3 regions of the Vibrio ponticus genome follow, and region 3 is predicted to be linked to each of the others. Evidence: predicted binding sites of a transcription regulator. Region 3 holds the regulator's gene; each other region holds the start of a gene.
The links. The regulator CRP, encoded in region 3, controls carbon source genes, mostly activating them, when cyclic AMP is high. The targets are predictions, from matches to a motif close to TGTGANNNNNNTCACA.

Region 1: ectA (diaminobutyrate acetyltransferase) is a predicted target of CRP. The motif match lies at 2,190-2,205, and genes of this name have one in related genera.
Region 2: malT (HTH-type transcriptional regulator MalT) is a predicted target of CRP. The motif match lies at 3,970-3,985, and genes of this name have one in related genera.

The regions. Positions count from the first base shown of each region.
Region 1 is NZ_AP019658.1:584,108-590,164, reverse strand. Features, by position in the region: gene GZN30_RS17095 (ectoine synthase) at 1-239, opposite strand, end outside; gene ectB (diaminobutyrate--2-oxoglutarate transaminase) at 255-1,523, opposite strand; gene ectA (diaminobutyrate acetyltransferase) at 1,558-2,091, opposite strand; gene GZN30_RS17080 (GGDEF domain-containing protein) at 2,945-3,835, shown strand; gene brnQ (branched-chain amino acid transport system II carrier protein) at 3,895-5,220, opposite strand; gene GZN30_RS17070 (acetate/propionate family kinase) at 5,660-6,057, opposite strand, start outside.
Region 2 is NZ_AP019658.1:134,505-140,561, reverse strand. Features, by position in the region: gene malQ (4-alpha-glucanotransferase) at 1-966, opposite strand, end outside; gene GZN30_RS15185 (glycogen/starch/alpha-glucan phosphorylase) at 1,029-3,482, opposite strand; gene malT (HTH-type transcriptional regulator MalT) at 4,130-6,057, shown strand, end outside.
Region 3 is NZ_AP019657.1:3,158,102-3,164,158, forward strand. Features, by position in the region: gene astA (arginine N-succinyltransferase) at 1-621, shown strand, start outside; gene astD (succinylglutamate-semialdehyde dehydrogenase) at 647-2,104, shown strand; gene GZN30_RS14260 (DUF1338 domain-containing protein) at 2,218-3,009, shown strand; gene crp (cAMP-activated global transcriptional regulator CRP) at 3,460-4,092, opposite strand; gene GZN30_RS14270 (phosphoribulokinase) at 4,491-5,360, opposite strand; gene GZN30_RS14275 (YheU family protein) at 5,553-5,765, opposite strand; gene GZN30_RS14280 (hydrolase) at 5,819-6,057, opposite strand, start outside.

The DNA.
Region 1 (6,057 bases), on a different replicon from region 3:
GGTTTAATCGGGTAAGTCTCACCGCCCACCACTTCAATTTCGCCTTCCCCACTCATGCAGTAAACCGACTCCAAGTGGTTTTGATAGTGAATATGGGTTTCAGTATTCTCAAAGATAGTCGTGATATGGAACGAAAAACCCATCTTGTCATCTTTAAGCAGCATACGAACACTTTCCCACGTTTCTGATGCTACGCGACGTTCGCTATTACGGCATTCCTCTAGCGTTCTAACAATCATGATTATTTCCTATTTTTAAGATGCTTTTTTGAAGTGTTTCTGCGCGATGGACTCAACGGCTTGCTCGAAAATCGCGAGACCTTGTCCAAGTTCAGACTCAGTGATGGTTAGCGGGCAGAAAAATTTCACCACTTCATCGTTAGGACCTGCGGTTTCGATGATCATACCGTTAGCAAAACACGCTTTGGCAATATCGCCAGCAAGAGCGCCATTTTGACATTCAATGCCAATCATCATTCCGCGCCCTTTCTGTTGTACAAACAGTTCAGGGAAGCGCTTAAGTTGCTTTTCAATCACCTCAGTAACCTGTTGTGAACTGCGCGCAATGTGCTTTTCTAACGCGTTATCTGACCAATATAGCTCTAACGCTTTTGCGGCTGTTACGAAGGCGTGGTTGTTGCCACGAAAAGTACCGTTGTGTTCACCCGGTTTCCAAATATCTAACTCAGGTTTAAGCAGCACAACTGCCATCGGTAAACCATAGCCACCGATTGATTTTGACAAGGTCACAATATCAGGTTGAATACCCGCTGGTTCAAAGCTAAAGAAGGTACCTGTGCGACCGCACCCCGCTTGAATATCATCGACAATCAGCAAGATATCGTTAGCCTTACAGATCTTGCTTAGACGTTGAAGCCATGCATTAGAAGCGACATTAAGCCCCCCCTCGCCTTGCACCGTTTCCAAAAGTACTGCCGCTGGCTTATCCATGCCCGCTGAATTATCGTTAAGCATGGTTTCAAACAACGCTAACCCATCCACACCTGCATATCCTTCAAAAGGAATCCGCGTAATACCTGACAAGCTACCTTGTGGCGCGCCTTGACGGTGGTGCTGATTACCAGTGGCGGCAAGCGCACCTGCCGTACAGCCGTGGAAACCGTTAGTAAAGGCGACTACGCTACTGCGCCCTTTGGCTTTTTTAGCCAGCTTTAGTGCTGCCTCTACTGCGTTCGTACCAGTCGGTCCAGTAAACTGCACTTTGTAATCTAGGTTTCTTGGCTCAAGAATGACGTTTTTCAGCACTTGTAGGAAATTAGCTTTCGCCTCAGAGTGCATATCCAAGCCATGAGTAATGCCATCCGCCAAAATATATTCAACTAGCGCTTGTTTTAGCTCTGGATTGTTGTGACCGTAATTTAAAGAACCTGCTCCGGCAAGAAAATCCAAGTAACGCTCGCCGTTTTCCGTCTCTAACCAACTACCTTGTGCTTTGGTGAAAACCACGGGAAAACTGTTCGAGTACGAACGAACCTTAGATTCTTGCTTGTTAAAAATGTCCATAATAAGACCGTATCTTTCCTAGTTAAAATTGAAGTTATTTGGTGGGAATGCGATAGAGGTATTCAGTGTCGTGCTTACCTTTAAAGTGGGCTTGTTCGTCTAAGAAGATCGTCACATCTCCTTGTCCGCCTTGGCTGGCATCGAACTTTTCAAATAACGCCCAAGAAGCCTTGTTTGACTTAGTAATAGTGGTTTCTATCGCTTTAATATTCTCTAAACCGTCTCTGGCTAGCAGAGCGTTTAACATGCGGGATGCGAGACCTTTGCCTCGAAAATCTGGAGAGACAGCTACTTGCCAGACAAAAAGCACATCTTGCTGATCTGGCTTGCGGTAAGCAGAGATGAAACCGCCAACACGGTTGTCTTGCTCAACCAAAATACAGGTATTGCTGAAATGAGTAGCTTGTAAGAAGTTGCAGTATGAAGAATTGGTGTCTAAAGGCGGACAAGCCGCTATCAAACTAAAAATACTATCTCCATCGGTGACATTAGGTTCACGAAATATCAATTGTTTACTTAGTTTGGTTTTCGTATCCGGCGAATCCAACCAAGGTTCTACTGTAATCATGTTAGAAACTTTCCTTAGAGCTCTAATCAAAATCCCTTATTATTATGCGCACCAAAGGGAGGCAAAAATCAAATTTTTGCTCAAATAAGGGGCATTAATGTGATATTACTCGCATAAAAGTAGGTGATTTTAGTTTGAACTCTAACTTAAATGAATCACTAATCCGTTAAGATCCCCTATGTCGTGAGTAAGTAAATTACATGTACCTGCTAACAAGTAAGAATGTGGAGCGGTAGCTATCAAAGCAACAATCTAAATAAACAGATTTGCGCATATCCGATAGGATTCTAAAACACTTGCTTACAATAAAATGACTACCACCATTAATATTAATAATCGATTTAATAGCAATTTGTGATATTAATGCAGCTACCTATGCGCTCTAGCGATTACTATGAATATTTTTATAAATCATAATGTAATCGATATCATGACAATTTTCACAAAGTTACTTTTCGCTATTGATCAAAAGTCTTAATTCTTCGACAACATAATGTTGAACCACCCCACACTTTTGCGTAATAGATCACGAATTAGCGGCAATTTAATATTATTTTATCTATCTGAATGTGAGGTTAACCCTACATATTCTTATGTTTTAAACTTTATAAAATAATAATAAATTACTAGGTCAGTTTTCATGAGTACACGTCAAACTCGATATAATAAAGAAATAGACATCTTGCATGATATTTCCTATCTATTAGGGCGCGCAGAATCCAATGACGAGATGTATAGAATTGCGGTCGAACATGCGATAGTTAATCTAACTATTGATAGGTTAGCGATCTTTCTAATCACGGGAGACAACCAAGTTCAAGGCACCTATGGCACTGATACTGAAGGCAATGTCGTGGATGAGCGCTGGTTTACTTCCACCATTGATGAACATGTATTTGCTTCTGAGATGATTCGTAACCGTACCTTTATCGGCTTTCAGCAACACACCTCTTTATTACACAATTTTGCGAATGTGGGTATCGGTTGGAACGGCTATGTCACCCTTTGGGATGGCAATGAAGCCATTGGTTGGATAGCGTGTGACAACTTAATCACTGCAACGCCATTAAAACCCTCGCAAGTTAATATTCTCAAGATGCTTGGTTTTATCATTTCGCAAAATATTGTACGAAGAAAGTATCAAGATCAGTTAATTATTGCAAATAAAGAACTTGAATTAAAAAACAAAGAACTAGAATATTTAACATCAAAACTTGAGCAACTTGTTTTTATTGATCCTCTAACAATGATTGCCAATCGAAGAGCACTACAACGATATTTAGACGATACTGCAGCCAGCTCTAAAAATAACTACTCTTCTTTATCGATACTCATGCTGGATATCGATAATTTCAAGTCAATTAATGATAAATATGGTCATTTGGAAGGCGATCAATGTTTGGTCGCTATCGCCAATCGATTGAAGACCATTGTAAAGACACAGGATTTCATTCTCGCTCGCTATGGCGGAGAAGAATTCATCTTCGCATTTGTAGGCTTAACAGAAGCGCAATTAAAAATGATCGCTGAGGAGATCTTAGTTGCAGTGCGTGAGCTCAAGATCACTAACTCAAATAGCCAAAACGTGCACTCTCTAACCCTAAGTGTGGGGGCTGCATACTCTCCGATATTGCAAGATATTAGTTATATCGAGCTCATTCAAGCAGCTGATAGCGCGCTATATCAAGCCAAAAGCGGCGGAAAAGATCGCATCATTTTCGCTCAGCAGATTACTGTCGCTTAATTAATGAGACTTCCCTCAAGCGCCTCAGGGAAGTCTCTAGTTCTTATCCGTTTACACGCTTAACGATTGGTCTTAACTGCGATATCTAGCTCTGCAGTTTGCGTTTCGATTTGGCGCGACAGTTTCCACTTTGATACGGCGATTAACGCAACAACAGGCATAAACCAACTCGCATGCGCACTAAACAGCGGTAAGTATTGGTTTAATAGTGATGCCAAGGAGTCAGGCAGCATCTCAAGAATGCTTAACGCATCAATAGAACCCAACAGCAAACTGATTGCCACTACCGCAACATACGCAAACCAATTCGCTCGATCCGTCGGGATGACAAGTGCCGTCAAAACCAGCGCGATAGCAACTGGGCACAAAATTAGAATTGCAGGCAAACTCACCGCAAGGATCTGGTTCAAACCAAAGTTAGCAATCACGCCAGTAAGCACGACAACAATCACTGCCGTTAGTGAGAACGGTGAGTTAAAGGTTTGCTGATAGTACTCAGCGCAAGCGTTAGTCAGACCTACCGTCGTGGTTAGACACGCCATGATGATGATGCCCGAAAGTAAAACTAAACCAAACGTACCAAATACTTCTGCTGCGTAACGAGTTAGAAGCTCACCACCATTAGTCACACCCTCTGCAATGCTTGCCGACGTAGCACCAACGTAAGCCATCGCAAGGTAGCAACCTGACATCAATAGTGCGTAAACCAAGGTTACTTTTAACGTCACTTTAAAAATCGATTTTGAAGTCACATGACCTTTGTCAGTGATCGCTTTGATGATCACCCAACCAAAACCAACCGCAGCGATCGCATCCATGGTCATATAGCCTTGAATTAAGCCACTGGTTAATGCTTGTTGCTGATAATCCATCGTCGGCGTACTCAACTCGCCTAAAGGCATCACTAACGCCGCTAGAGCCAGCGCCGCCAGCATCAATACCAACATTGGTGTCATAAATTTGCCGATATAGTCAACCAACTTGCCACGCTGTAGTGCCAATACCAATGTCAGGGCAACAAAGATGAATGAGAACAGCGCCAGATAATCACCAGAAACAAATGGCTTAATACCCATTTCGTAGGCAACGGTTACCGCTCGTGGCATCGCAAAAGCAGGACCCACCGCAGTAAACAGCAGCACCCAGAAGCCTGTCGCAATCGGTTTAGGTAACGCTTGGGTCAGTTGAGCACTATCGCTCAAACGACCAAAAACAATTAAGGTAAGCGCGGGTAATCCCACCGCAGTGATCAGAAACCCTGCCATAGCGGGCAAATACTGTGTGCCAGCTTCTAAACCTAAGAAAGGTGGAAAAATGATGTTCCCCGCGCCAAGAAACATGGCAAATGTCATCAAACCTATCGCTAACGAACTTTGATTTTTCAATGTACAGTCCTCGTACGATTAGACATTACTCTAATCTTTTTTGTAATGGACCGTCAGCTGGCTGGGGGGAAAATAAGGGTATTAACGATGTGGAATCTCTCCGTCAGCCTGGCTGACGGGAAATTGCCGCCAGCCTAGTTAATAATGACTAGAATGACGACTGAAACAGTTGATGTTAGACGTGACAAAGCACAACGCGTTGCTCGGCGAAAAGCGGCAGTGTGGTGTGCTAATAGTAAAGGCATGGATATGTCCTAGTGATATGTTACGTCTACGGGACCAATATAGAGCCAATAATTTACAAAGTAAACCACTTACAGACAGAAAAGTTACATTTTCTTTTTGTGCCAGTTTTACTCTCTAAAATTTCACCTGCAAAAAGAAAAGCCCTTTCCATGCGGAAAGGGCTTCGACTTATTTCCCAAAAATGAGTAGATTTTTATAGCAGTTCTACTGACTGCTGAGCGATAACGAACTCTTCGTTAGTCGGAATAACTACAGCAATGGCATTTAGCATGTCAGATTTTGCAATTACACCTGCGTTACCAAAGCGAGCGTCTTCGTTGCCCTTTTCATCTTCAACGAAACCTAGAAGCTTAAGATTGCTCAAGATTTCGCGACGAATTGGTAGAGAGTTCTCACCGATACCACCAGTAAAGATCACAGCGTCAAGCTTGCTTAGTGGGATTAGGTAAGAACCGATGTATTTCGCTACGCGGTAAGTGAACACTTCAAATGCTAGTTTCGCACCTTCGTGACCATTTTCCATCGCTTCTAGTACACCACGTGCATCTGAAGTTAGACCAGACACACCTAGGAAGCCTGATTTCTTGTTCA
Region 2 (6,057 bases), on a different replicon from region 3:
ACCACCAAGCTCAACAAACTCCAAAAACTGGCGCGCACGTTCACTGTTGGCTTCGATATGACGTGCTTTAAACTCAGCAAACAGTAACGGCAAAATACTCATTTTTAGCGCCGCCACTTCGCTGTAATTGACCCAGTGGGTGTCTCGCACATGTTGTAATCGCTGTTGAAACTCTCCACTACCCACAACCTGTTGAGCTTGGCTACTCAACGCAAACTCCGGCACTGAGCTCACATCAATGTAGAGAATGTTAAGCCAACGGCGCGAAGATGGGCTGTACGGGCTCGCTGCTTCCGGGTTTGCAGGAAACAATGAATGAATTGGGTTTAAGCCGACGAAATCACCACCACGAGAGGCGATTTCTGCCACCAATTGTTTCAGATCACCAAAGTCGCCCATCCCCCAGTTGTGGCTGCTCTTAAGCGTATAGAGCTGAATGCTTGGACCCCACATTTTTTTGCCCTGATCCATCGCTGCTTGTTTGAAACAAGCTTGCGGAGTCACAATCACACGGGCTTGATAAGGCGCTTTACGTCTTTTGCGTTCGACACTGAGTTGGTGATATCCCCAAGGCAACTCGCTAGGGAGAGCGACCACTAGCGCTCCCCCAGTGGTGCGTTCATCACGCACAACGTTTGCACTCACTTCTCCAGAGAAGTGCTCACCCTGCTCAGTTTGAATTGACCATTTAAACTCACTTGCCCGGATGCTTTGACCAATATTCAGCGAAAACTCAAACGCTTGGTTCTCTTTGAGTACCAAAACTGGCGCAAGCACCTCCTTTTGAGATTTTTTGCTGCAACTTGCTAACAGCGCTTCATCACTGCTGGTGTCATAACCTAGCGAGGATAACAAACGCACAATGCTCTCTGGCTCTACCTCTGCTGGCGTTCCCCAAGCGCTGATGTAAGAGTCAGCGATATGAGCCAAGCTAGCGACCTGTTTGAGTACGGTATTACTAATCATAAACTTCTCCGAAAGCGGTAAAATGTGGAAACTAAGACCACCTTACGGTGGTCTTTTTCTCGTTAGCGCTTAACGCTTTCAAGTTGCCAGATGTTGTTAACGTAATCTCTAATGCTGCGATCTGAGCTGAACTTGCCGACTAATGCCGTATTTAGAATGGCTTTTTTCGCCCAACCCGCTTGGTCACGATATTGCGCATCAATCGCTTCATGCGCTTCAACATAAGAGGCAAAGTCAGCTAACACTAAGTAAGGATCACCACCATCTAAAACGCTGTCATAGGTTGCGCCCAGCTTACCCGGCTCACCTGGTGTAAATTCATCACCAATCAGGAGATCGAGCGACGCTTTTAGCAATGGGTCAGCATTGTAGTAAGCATATGGGTTGTAACCAGAGGCATGTAGGCGTTCAACTTCATCGACTTCTAGACCAAAGATGTAGATGTTGTCATCGCCCACTTCTTCGCGAATTTCGACGTTCGCCCCATCCATAGTTCCGATGGTTAAGGCACCATTAAGCGCCATTTTCATATTACCGGTACCCGACGCTTCTTTACCCGCTGTGGAGATCTGCTCTGATACATCCGCCGCTGGAATAATGATTTCTGCCATACTGACGCGGTAATCCGGCAAGAACACCACTTTGAGCTTGTTGTTGATGCGAGGGTCGCTGTTTACCTTCTCGGCAATCTTATTGATTGCATAGATGATTTGCTTAGCCAAGTGATAACCCGGTGCCGCTTTGGCAGCAAAGATAAACACGCGAGGCGCCATATCGAAATCAGCATCATTCAGCAGGCGATGGTAAAGCGACAAAATATGCAACATATTCAAATGTTGGCGTTTATATTCATGTAAACGCTTGATCTGCACATCAAAGATCGCATTGGTATCGAGCTCGATGTCCATGTTGGCTTTTACCCAATCCGCTAAACGCTGCTTATTGGCTTTCTTCACCGCCATAAACTGCTGCTGAAATTCTGCATCATCGGCGTATTGAGAAATCGCCTCGAGTTGGTCAAGATCCGCAGCCCACTGGTCGCCTATCTTGTCCGTAATCAATTGACTTAGTCCTGGGTTACAGAACTTCAACCAACGACGCGGCGTGATGCCGTTAGTCACATTCTGTAAGCGATTCGGATACAATTCATGGAACTCAGGGAATAGATCGCGCTTAACCAATTCTGAGTGCAAGGCGGCAACGCCATTGACAGCATAAGAGCCAACGACACACAGGTTCGCCATACGCACCATGCGGTGGAAGCCTTCTTGAATGATAGAAAGCTTGCGCTGCTTTGAAACATCGCCTGGCCACTTCTCACGCACTTCTTTTAGGAACAAGTGGTTGATGTGGTAAATGATTTCCATATGGCGAGGCAGTAGACGTTGAATCAGTGATTCACTCCAAGTCTCAAGCGCCTCAGGCAATAGCGTATGGTTGGTGTAGGCAAACGTTTTTGAACAAATCGCCCACGCTTCATCCCAACCCATGCCTTTCTCATCAACAAAAATACGCATCAGTTCAGGAATAGCGATGGTTGGGTGAGTATCGTTAAGTTGAATGGTTTCGTATTTCGGCAACGAAGCTAAGGTATGACCCGCTTCTTCATGGCGACGCAAGATATCGCGCACAGAGGCTGCGCTATGGAAGTATTGCTGCATTAAACGCAGCGTTTTACCCTTCTCATGGTTATCATTTGGATAAAGAACTTTAGTAATGTTACCCGCATCGATCAGCGCATGCTGCGCTTCAAAATAGTTACCGTTGTTGAAACTCTCAAGTGAGAATGGCGCGATAGCTCGGCACTCCCACAAGCGCAATGGATAAACCGTATCGCTCTGATAACCAACAATTGGAATATCCCACGGCATTGCTTTTACGGTCATGCCCGGCACCCAACGGCGCACTTCACGACCATTATCCTGACTCACTTCAACGTGACCGTAAAAGCCAATTTCTTGTGCCAGTTCAGGACGAGCAATTTCCCATGGATACCCTTCTACACCACGCCATGCATCGGGTGCTTCTTTTTGATGGCATTGCTCAAAAGATTGTTTGAACAAACCGTATTCGTAGTGCAAACCATAGCCCACAGTTGGGAATTCTTGTGCGGCAAGCGAGTCCATAAAACAAGCGGCAAGACGCCCCAAGCCACCGTTACCTAAGGAAGGGTCGCGCTCTTCTTCCAATAGGTCAGTCAAGTTTTGTCCCAGCTCTTCCATCGCTTGAGAAATTGGCTCATATAAGCCCATGCTAATCAGGTTATTACCCGTTAAGCGACCAATCAAAAACTCAAGTGACAAATAGTTCACACTTTTAGCGTTACGGATTTTGTCATCTTGTTCGGTTTCTAACAGGTCAAAGGTTGTCAATTCTGCGAGGGCACGCCCCATCGCCAAATACCAAGCGCGGCTTGACGCTTTTTCAATGGTGGTGGCGTAAGTTGAGCTAAGGTGTTTTTTTACACTGTTTTGGAATGAAGCTTTATCGAAATGGATCTGCTGTGTCGGTTTCATCGTTGAAATCTCTCTCGTTTCCCTGTCATAACCCAGTTAATAAGCAATTCTTGGGCAGTACTGAGCCTAAACAACTAAACGTTACGGTCGGTCGCACTACAGAAGTAAAAGCTAGCCGTTAAGCTAGTTACATCGAGTGGTGCCACGATCCCAACCATAACTTCAAATAGGATAGTCGTATCTTGCTTAGGCATAAGCGGGGATACATCATCCTAGAGCTTCAACCCGTAAGGTGGAGATTGGGGGGCGTAGTGGGCTTAAAACCAAACAACACGTGACCAATATCACTCTTAGGCTAACTCAGTCACCCAACTCAGTGATACGTATCACTTAAAACTGCTACTTTCATTCCAGACTACTCAGCCGTTCCGCCTGATAACCGAACCAGACTAATCCCCAAATTCGTGAATTTGATCAACAAAGTGCCTCTCTGTAATTCAGTTATTAGCGATAAATTGTGCTTACTTTCTGCCTTACAGAGCCAATAAGTGACAGCCATCACATAACTAAGGCGTAGAGAGTAATAAAGCGTGAGGTAGCCGTTGTTCTAATTCATCACCACTGAGCAGCAATACATCTAATGCTGCTTTATCGCGTAACATAAGCTAAAACACACTCAATTTATCGAGTATAAGGATCAAAACAGGATGTGGATTCCTTCTAAACTCAGTCGCCCAAGCTACACCATGTCGCTGATTGCGCGTGAAAGAATCAAGCAACGCTTAACGCTAAATAAACCACACAAACTGATATTGCTACGGGCACCCGCTGGCTATGGCAAAACTGCTCTAGCAGTACAGTTCGTTGAAGTAGAAAAGAGTGTCGGTTGGTACAACATAGACGAAAATGACAACCTACCTTACCGTTTTGCTGGTTACTTTGTTGCAGCATTGAATGAGGCGACGAGCCAATCCTGTAAATCCACCCTCAAATTAGCCGAGCAAAACCCGCAACTGAGCGTCATGGAGCTGCTTACAGATGCGCTCAAGCAGATCAGTAAACACAAAGCCAACAGTTATCTAGTGCTTGATGACTTCCATCATATTCAAGACCCAGAAATACATCAGGCAATGAAATATTTCATTAAACTCATGCCAGATAACCTCACGCTACTTATCACCAGTCGCTCAATGCCACCTCTGGGTATATCCAACCTACGTATTCACGGATTAGTCATTGAAATTGAACAGAATATGTTGGCTTTTGATGTAGAAGAGACGCGAGCTTTCCTTGAGCAGCGAATTGACACCCCGCTTGAAGCAGGCAAAGTGGAGCAATTGTTTGATTACGTAGAAGGTTGGCCTTCCGCACTTGAGCTAATCGCATGGCAAACCCGCTATCAAAACCACTCATCGCTTGCCGCAAACACGCAGCCTAGCGAGCTCAATCAAACACATTTGTGGGAATATTTAATAGAGGAAGTGTTTGCCAATACCGACCAAGATACTCAGCGGTTCTTATTGCAATGTTCGGTACTCGATAGATTCAACCATACCCTTGCGGCGATAGTGACAAAACGCAGTGATGCGCAAAGTATGATTGAAAACCTGCAACGCTTTGGGCTGTTTATTCAACCGATTCAGGAGCAATATAACTGGTTTCGCTTCCACAGCCTGTTCAAAGAATTTTTGGTCCACGAAAGGAAAGTCCAACTCATTGACCAAGAGTTAGTCCTGCATCAAACTGCCGCGCAAGCTTGGCTAGCACACGCTAATCCCAAGCAAGCACTCTGGCATGCAGAACAAGCCGATTGTGAACAAATGCTCGTCGAGATATTGCAGCAATCAGGTTGGCAGTTATTTAACAGTGGTGAACTCGAGTATTTACAGCAAATATTAAGTCATTTGAGTAGCGAGCAAATCTATCGTAATGCCACCTTGTGTCTGCTGCATGCATGGATCGCACAAAGCCAACAACGCCATGAAGACGTTGAGTTGATTTTACATCATGCAGATTCCTCCCATCTCGCAACAAATAACAGCGATATTGGCGAATTTAACGCTTTAAAGGCGCAGATTGCTGTCAGCAAAAATCAACCAGAACTTGCGTTACAACTCGCCGAATTAGCCTTGAGCCAGGTTGATGGGCAAGCTTTCCATAGCCGTATTGTCGCCACGTCTGTTATTGGCGAAGTCAATCATGTGTTGGGCTACCTTGACCGCGCATTACCTTTGATGCAGCAAACCGAAAAACTCGCACGACAATATCAAGTTCATCACCAAGCGCTTTGGGCTATTGCTCAACAGAGTGAAATTCTGGTGGCAAAAGGCTATCTGCAAGCTGCATTTGATGTGCAGGAAAGCGGCTTTAAATTGATTGAAGATCAGCATTTGAACCAAGACCCTCTGTACGAGTTTTTGCTGCGCGTGCGCGCCCAATTACTCTTTAGTTGGAATCGTCTAGAAGAGGCGGAGGAATATGCACAGCAGGCGTTCTCATTAACTAAACAGATGCCTGATAAGTTGCAGTTGCAGAGCTATTCTTTATTAGCTCGCATTGCCATCTGCCGCGGGGAATTAGATAAAGCCGCCAAGTATGTGCTCGAAATTGAACTGCGCCTTGCCCAAGCCTTTTA
Region 3 (6,057 bases):
CGTGGTGGTCTCAATGGACGCTTGATGTCGAAGTGTCGTTTTTTGATGATGGCGGAACATCCTCATCGTTTCTCAAAAACCGTTTTTGCAGAGATGCGTGGAGTCTCTGACGAAGAGGGCAACTCTCCATTTTGGCAATGGCTACAAGAGAACTTTTTCAGTATCGATTTTACCATGGCAGATTACTTAACCGGGATTGGTAAGAAAGGATTTATTGCCGACCTAATGCCGAAGTTACCTATCTACATCAATTTGCTTAGCCCAGAAGCGCAAGCGGTCATTGGGCAGGTGCATGACAATACCAAGCCGGCGTTGAGCCTATTGGAAAAAGAGGGCTTCACCTGCCGTAATTACGTCGATATTTTTGATGGTGGTCCAACCGTCGAGTGCGATTTGCGTAATATCGAATCGGTGCGTCACTCTTTCCGCGCCAAAGTTGCTATCAGTGAGCACAGTAGCGATAACGACTATTTGATCAGTAACACCTCGTTTGAAAACTTTAGAGCCGTCGCGGCTAAAGCGGCTCACGACCACGCCACTGAGTCGGTCATTATCGCACCGGATGTTGCAGAGGCTTTGCAGGTCGAAAACGGGGATTACGTGCGCATGCTTGCGCAATAACGTCAAACAGTTAAGGAATGATGATATGACACAGTGGATAGCAGGTAAGTGGCTAGAAGGTGCAGGTGAAACGATAGAGTCAACCACGCCATACAGTGGTGAAGTGGTATGGCAAAGCCGTAGCGCAACGGCGGCTCAAGTGGATGAGGCGGTTTCATCCGCAAGACGGGCATTTTTAAGCTGGAAAAAGCTGAGCTTTGAGCAGCGTGAAGCGGTCGTGTTGCGCTTTGCCGAATTGGTCAAAGCCAATAGCGAGCAAGTTGCTGAGGTGATAGCCAAAGAGACCGGGAAGCCGCTGTGGGAAACGCGTACGGAAGCGGCGGCTATGGCGGGTAAAATTGCCATTTCAATTCGAGCTTATCATCAGCGCACGGGTGAGTCGCAACGTGAGGCGGCAGGTAATCAAATCGTGCTGCGTCACAGACCGTTAGGCGTTATGGCAGTTTTTGGTCCTTATAATTTTCCTGCCCATTTACCCAATGGGCATATCGTTCCTGCGCTGTTAGCCGGTAATACCGTGGTGTTTAAGCCGTCGGAGCAAACTCCGTGGACGGGTGAACTGGCGATGAAACTTTGGCAGAAAGCGGGTTTGCCTGATGGCGTGATTAACTTAGTTCAAGGCGGCAAAGAGACCGGGATCGCGCTCGCTGAATCAAAAGGGATTGATGGGCTGTTGTTTACCGGTAGCGCCAATACTGGACACTTACTGCATCGCCAGTTTGCAGGTCAGCCAGATAAAATGCTGGCGCTGGAGATGGGCGGTAACAACCCGATGGTGATTTCAGAGCAGTACGGCGATCTTGATGCGACCGTCTATACCATTATCCAATCCGCATTTATCAGTGCTGGTCAGCGTTGCACCTGTGCGCGCCGACTTTATATACCAAGCGGTGATAAAGGTGACCAACTGCTGGTGAGACTGGTCGAAGCCACGCGTAATATTCGTGTTGATCAACCTTTTGCCGACCCGGCGCCTTTTATGGGACCACAGATCTCTCAAGCGGCAGCGAACATAATCCTCGATGCTCAGCAAAACCTGCAGTCACTCGGTGGTGAAAGTCTCATTGAAGCAAAGTTAGGTTCATGCGCGTTTGTTTCACCGGGCATCATTGATGTAACAGCTGTCGAATCGTTGCCAGATGAAGAGTATTTCGGTCCTTTACTGCAAGTGATTCGCTATCAAGGCATTGAGCAAGCGGTAGAGTTCGCCAATGATACTCGCTTTGGTTTGTCGGCAGGGTTAGTCTCCACCGATGACGCGGAGTGGGAATATTTTGTTGAGCACATTCGCGCCGGTATCGTTAACCGTAATCGTCAGTTAACCGGAGCCAGTGGCGATGCGCCATTTGGTGGACCGGGCGCATCGGGTAACTTGCGTCCAAGTGCTTATTACGCGGCTGACTACTGCGCCTACCCAATGGCTTCGATGGAAGGTGAGCAAACCTTGTTACCTGATAGCTTAAGCCCGGGTATCATCTTGTAAAAACTTAGACTAAGTCACATAGGTTAATACTCTAGTGACTTAGTCTTACACTACACTTGATTGACTTACTCAAAGAACAATAACAACACCCTACACCGAAACAAGGAGGCGCTATGACGCCAGATACATTGTTCCAGTCGCTATGGGAAGATTATACCTCACGCCTTTGCCCCTCAGCGGGTAATGTGCATAAGCTGCTGCAAGAAGATGAACCACTCATCAATGACCACATTGCCCTGCGTACCTTCAACTTAGCGCCAGTTGAGTTAGAGGTGTTAGCTAAACCTTTCTTAGCGTTAGGCTACCAAGAAGCTGGCGATTATCTGTTTGAAGCCAAAAAACTGGTCGCCAAGCACTATCAACACCCTGATCCAACTCAACCTAAAGTGTTTATTAGTCAACTTAAAGTCGAAGAGTGCTCTGCGCAGCTACAAACGATAGTCAAACAGTTGGTTGCTCAAGTATCCGCGGAGGATATGCAAGGTAGTGAGTTTTTGTACGCTGGTCGTCCTTGGCAATTGACGCATCAAGATTATCAACTGCTCGCACAAGAGAGTGAGTACGCCGCGTGGTTAGCCGCGCACGGTTATGGCGCCAACCACTTTACTGTGAGTGTTAATCAGCTCAATCAGTTTGACCAAGTGCAACAGGTGAATGACTATCTCAAAGCTTGTGGTTTTGTGATTAACCAATCCGGCGGAGAGGTAAAAGGTTCCCCCGATGTGTTGCTCGAACAATCGTCTACCATGGCAGATAAAGTTCAAGTGGAATTTGAGGATGGGGTAGTGCTTATCCCCGGAGGTTTCTACGAGTTTGCTAAGCGCTACCCAATGGCAGACGGTGAGCTTTACCCCGGCTTTGTCGCCGCATCAGCCGATAAGATATTTGAGAGTACCAACGGATAACGGAACGCTGCCGCTTACGGAGGTGGGAATGCTTCGCGCACGGAACGCTGCCGCTTACGGAGGTGGGAATGCTTCGCGCACGGAACGCTGCCGCTTACGGAGGTGGGAATGCTTCGCGCACGGAACGCTGCCGCTTACGGAGGTGGGAATGCTTCGCGCACGGAACGCTGCCGCTCACGGATGTGGGAATGCTTTGCGCACGGAACGCTGCCGCTTACGGATGCGGGAATGCTTCGCGCACGGAACGCTGTCGCTTACGGCTACGGGAATGCTTCTCACACGGAATGCTGCCGCTGACAGATATTGGAGTGCTTCGTGTATGGAACGGGGTTTAAGTTGTTTTATCTCGAAGTCCGATCTCGGAGCGAAGCGTTCCAAATTCTCGATTCCGCTAAAGAAAAAAGCCACCCGAGGGTGGCTTTTGTAATCTTATTCGCTCACAGGTGTGAATTAGCGAGTGCCGTACACAACGATAGTTTTACCGTGAGCAGAGATTAGGTTCTGCTCTTCTAGCATCTTCAAGATACGACCAACCGTTTCACGAGAACAGCCAACGATTTGACCGATTTCTTGACGTGTGATCTTGATTTGCATGCCGTCTGGGTGAGTCATCGCATCAGGTTGTTTCGCTAGGTTTAGTAGCGTTTGCGCGATACGACCAGTTACATCTAGGAATGCTAGGTCACCCACTTTTTGGCTAGTCACTTGTAGGCGACGTGCCATTTGCGAAGACAGACGCATAAGAATGTCTGGGTTTACTTGGATAAGTTGACGGAATTTCTTAAATGAAATTTCAGCTACTTCACAAGGAGACTTGGCACGAACCCAAGCTGTGCGCTCTTGATCTTCTTCAAATAGACCAAGCTCACCGATGAAATCACCTTGGTTTAGGTAAGAAAGGATCATTTCCTTACCTTCTTCGTCCTTGATAAGAACCGCAACAGAACCCTTAACGATGTAGTACAAAGTTTCTGCTTTCTCGCCCGCATGAATTAGCGTGCTTTTTGATGGGTACTTATGAATATGACAGTGTGAAAGGAACCACTCTAATGTTGGATCGGTTTGAGGTTTACCTAGAACCATAATATCTCACTTCCTCTGCAGGGTACGCTTGCGCTTTCCATGTTGTTGCTAAGCCCAAAATGGGGATAACTAGGATAAGAGCACTTTACTAGTGCTGCAAGCTATCTTGTGTTTCGGTTTCAAATAGTATCCTTTTTCCCAAAGGATTTCTTGATTTTAATCGGGTACAGGGTGCTATTTTATAAGCGAAAACGTGCACATGATCACGGTATGAAAAGTAATCGCGTTTATCGCTACCTAAATGACTTAAAAACGCGGACTTCAGAGTCTCGTCACGGTGCCTGATTTACCACAAAGGTAACAGGCACAATGCCGCCCAGGGGTAAGTATTCTCTAGGTCGTTTGTACGTGACTCGCTCAGTAATACTCACACTTTTAGGTGACTTGGGTTACGCTATTTAGCCAATTTTGCCCGTTTCTATTAACTGCTGAAGAATCGGTCTGACAATCAGTTCCATCGCAAAACTCATTTTGCCACCAGGGACAACGAGCGTGTTGTGACGCGACATGAATGACCCATCTATCATTGCTAATAGGTAGGGATAGTCAACGTTTTTGAAGCCACGTAAGCGGATTACCACAAAGCTTTCATCTAAGCTTGGAATCCCCTTCGCATCCAGCGGGTTGGAGGTATCCACGGTCGGCACACGTTGGAAGTTAATATGGGTGCGAGAAAATTGTGGCGTAATGTAGTTTAGGTAATCATCCATTGAGCGAACAATTGAGTCCATGACCGCTTCACGAGAATGACCTCGGTCACGAGTATCGCGGACGAACTTTTGAATCCACTCAAGGTTGACGATCGGCACCATGCCAATCAGAAAGTCGACATGTTGAGACACATTAACATCACCATCCACCACGCCGCCATGCAAGCCTTCGTAGAACAGAACATCACTGTCTTCTGGGAGCTCTTGCCATGGCGTAAAAGTGCCGGGCATTTGGTTGTAAGGCACCGCTTCATCAAAAGTGTGCAAGTAGCGACGGACTTTACCGCTGCCATCTTCACCGTATTGACGGAAAAACTCAGCCAGAGCAGGGAAGTCGTTCGCTTGCGGACCAAAGTAGCTGATATGGCGACCTTGTTCACGGGCTTTGCGGATCTCCACATCCATTTCAGGACGTGTAAAACGATGGAAGCTATCCCCCTCAACCCAGGCGGGTTTGATGTCCATCATATTGAACATCTTGCGAAAGGCTTCGGAGGTCGTGGTAGTACCCGCACCAGAAGAACCAGTGACGGCAATGATTGGATGCTTTGCTGACATGACAAACCCTGTCTAAAACTAACGTTCCTGTTAATAATTATGTTTGTTCCAAGTCAGTACTGCGCTGGGCAGACTTATTTGGATATCACAGCAATATAACATGCTTTAACTTTTTGTTTAAAAGATTCTACTGTGGGCATGGGTGAAGAAAATACGGTGTAGCGGCACAGAAGTGTCTATGCCGCATAGAGATTAGAATTTCTGTTTAAGCTGAATATCCACGGTTTCGTGCAACTCAGAATAGACAATCACTGCCTCGCCAGAAGCGAGCTGAGCTTTTACTTGATCGACTTTAGCTTGTAGTGAAACCTCAACCGCACCGTAGTCGGTTCCTTCACGTAGTACAAACTCACGAATTAAATTGTCTAGGGTATCGGCAGCAATTTCTTGCCAAGGGATAATCATAAATACCTCTTACTTTTATGATTGGGAGAGAGCCAGTCTTGCTGGCTCTAACATTATGCGGTTTTTAGTGGCTGATAGTAAGCGGGTAGCATCTCTTCTAGCCAGAATCTTGGTTTGAGCAGTGAGCCAGTGACAAAGCCGACGTGCCCGCCGTTATCCAGCAGTCGATAGTCGATATTGTCAGGCAGCACAAAGTGAGGGATCACCGCATCAGTCATAAAGGGATCATCTTTGGCGTGAATGATCTGGGTTGGCAGTTTGATCTGTTGCAGGCGATGGATGCCTGAGCAGC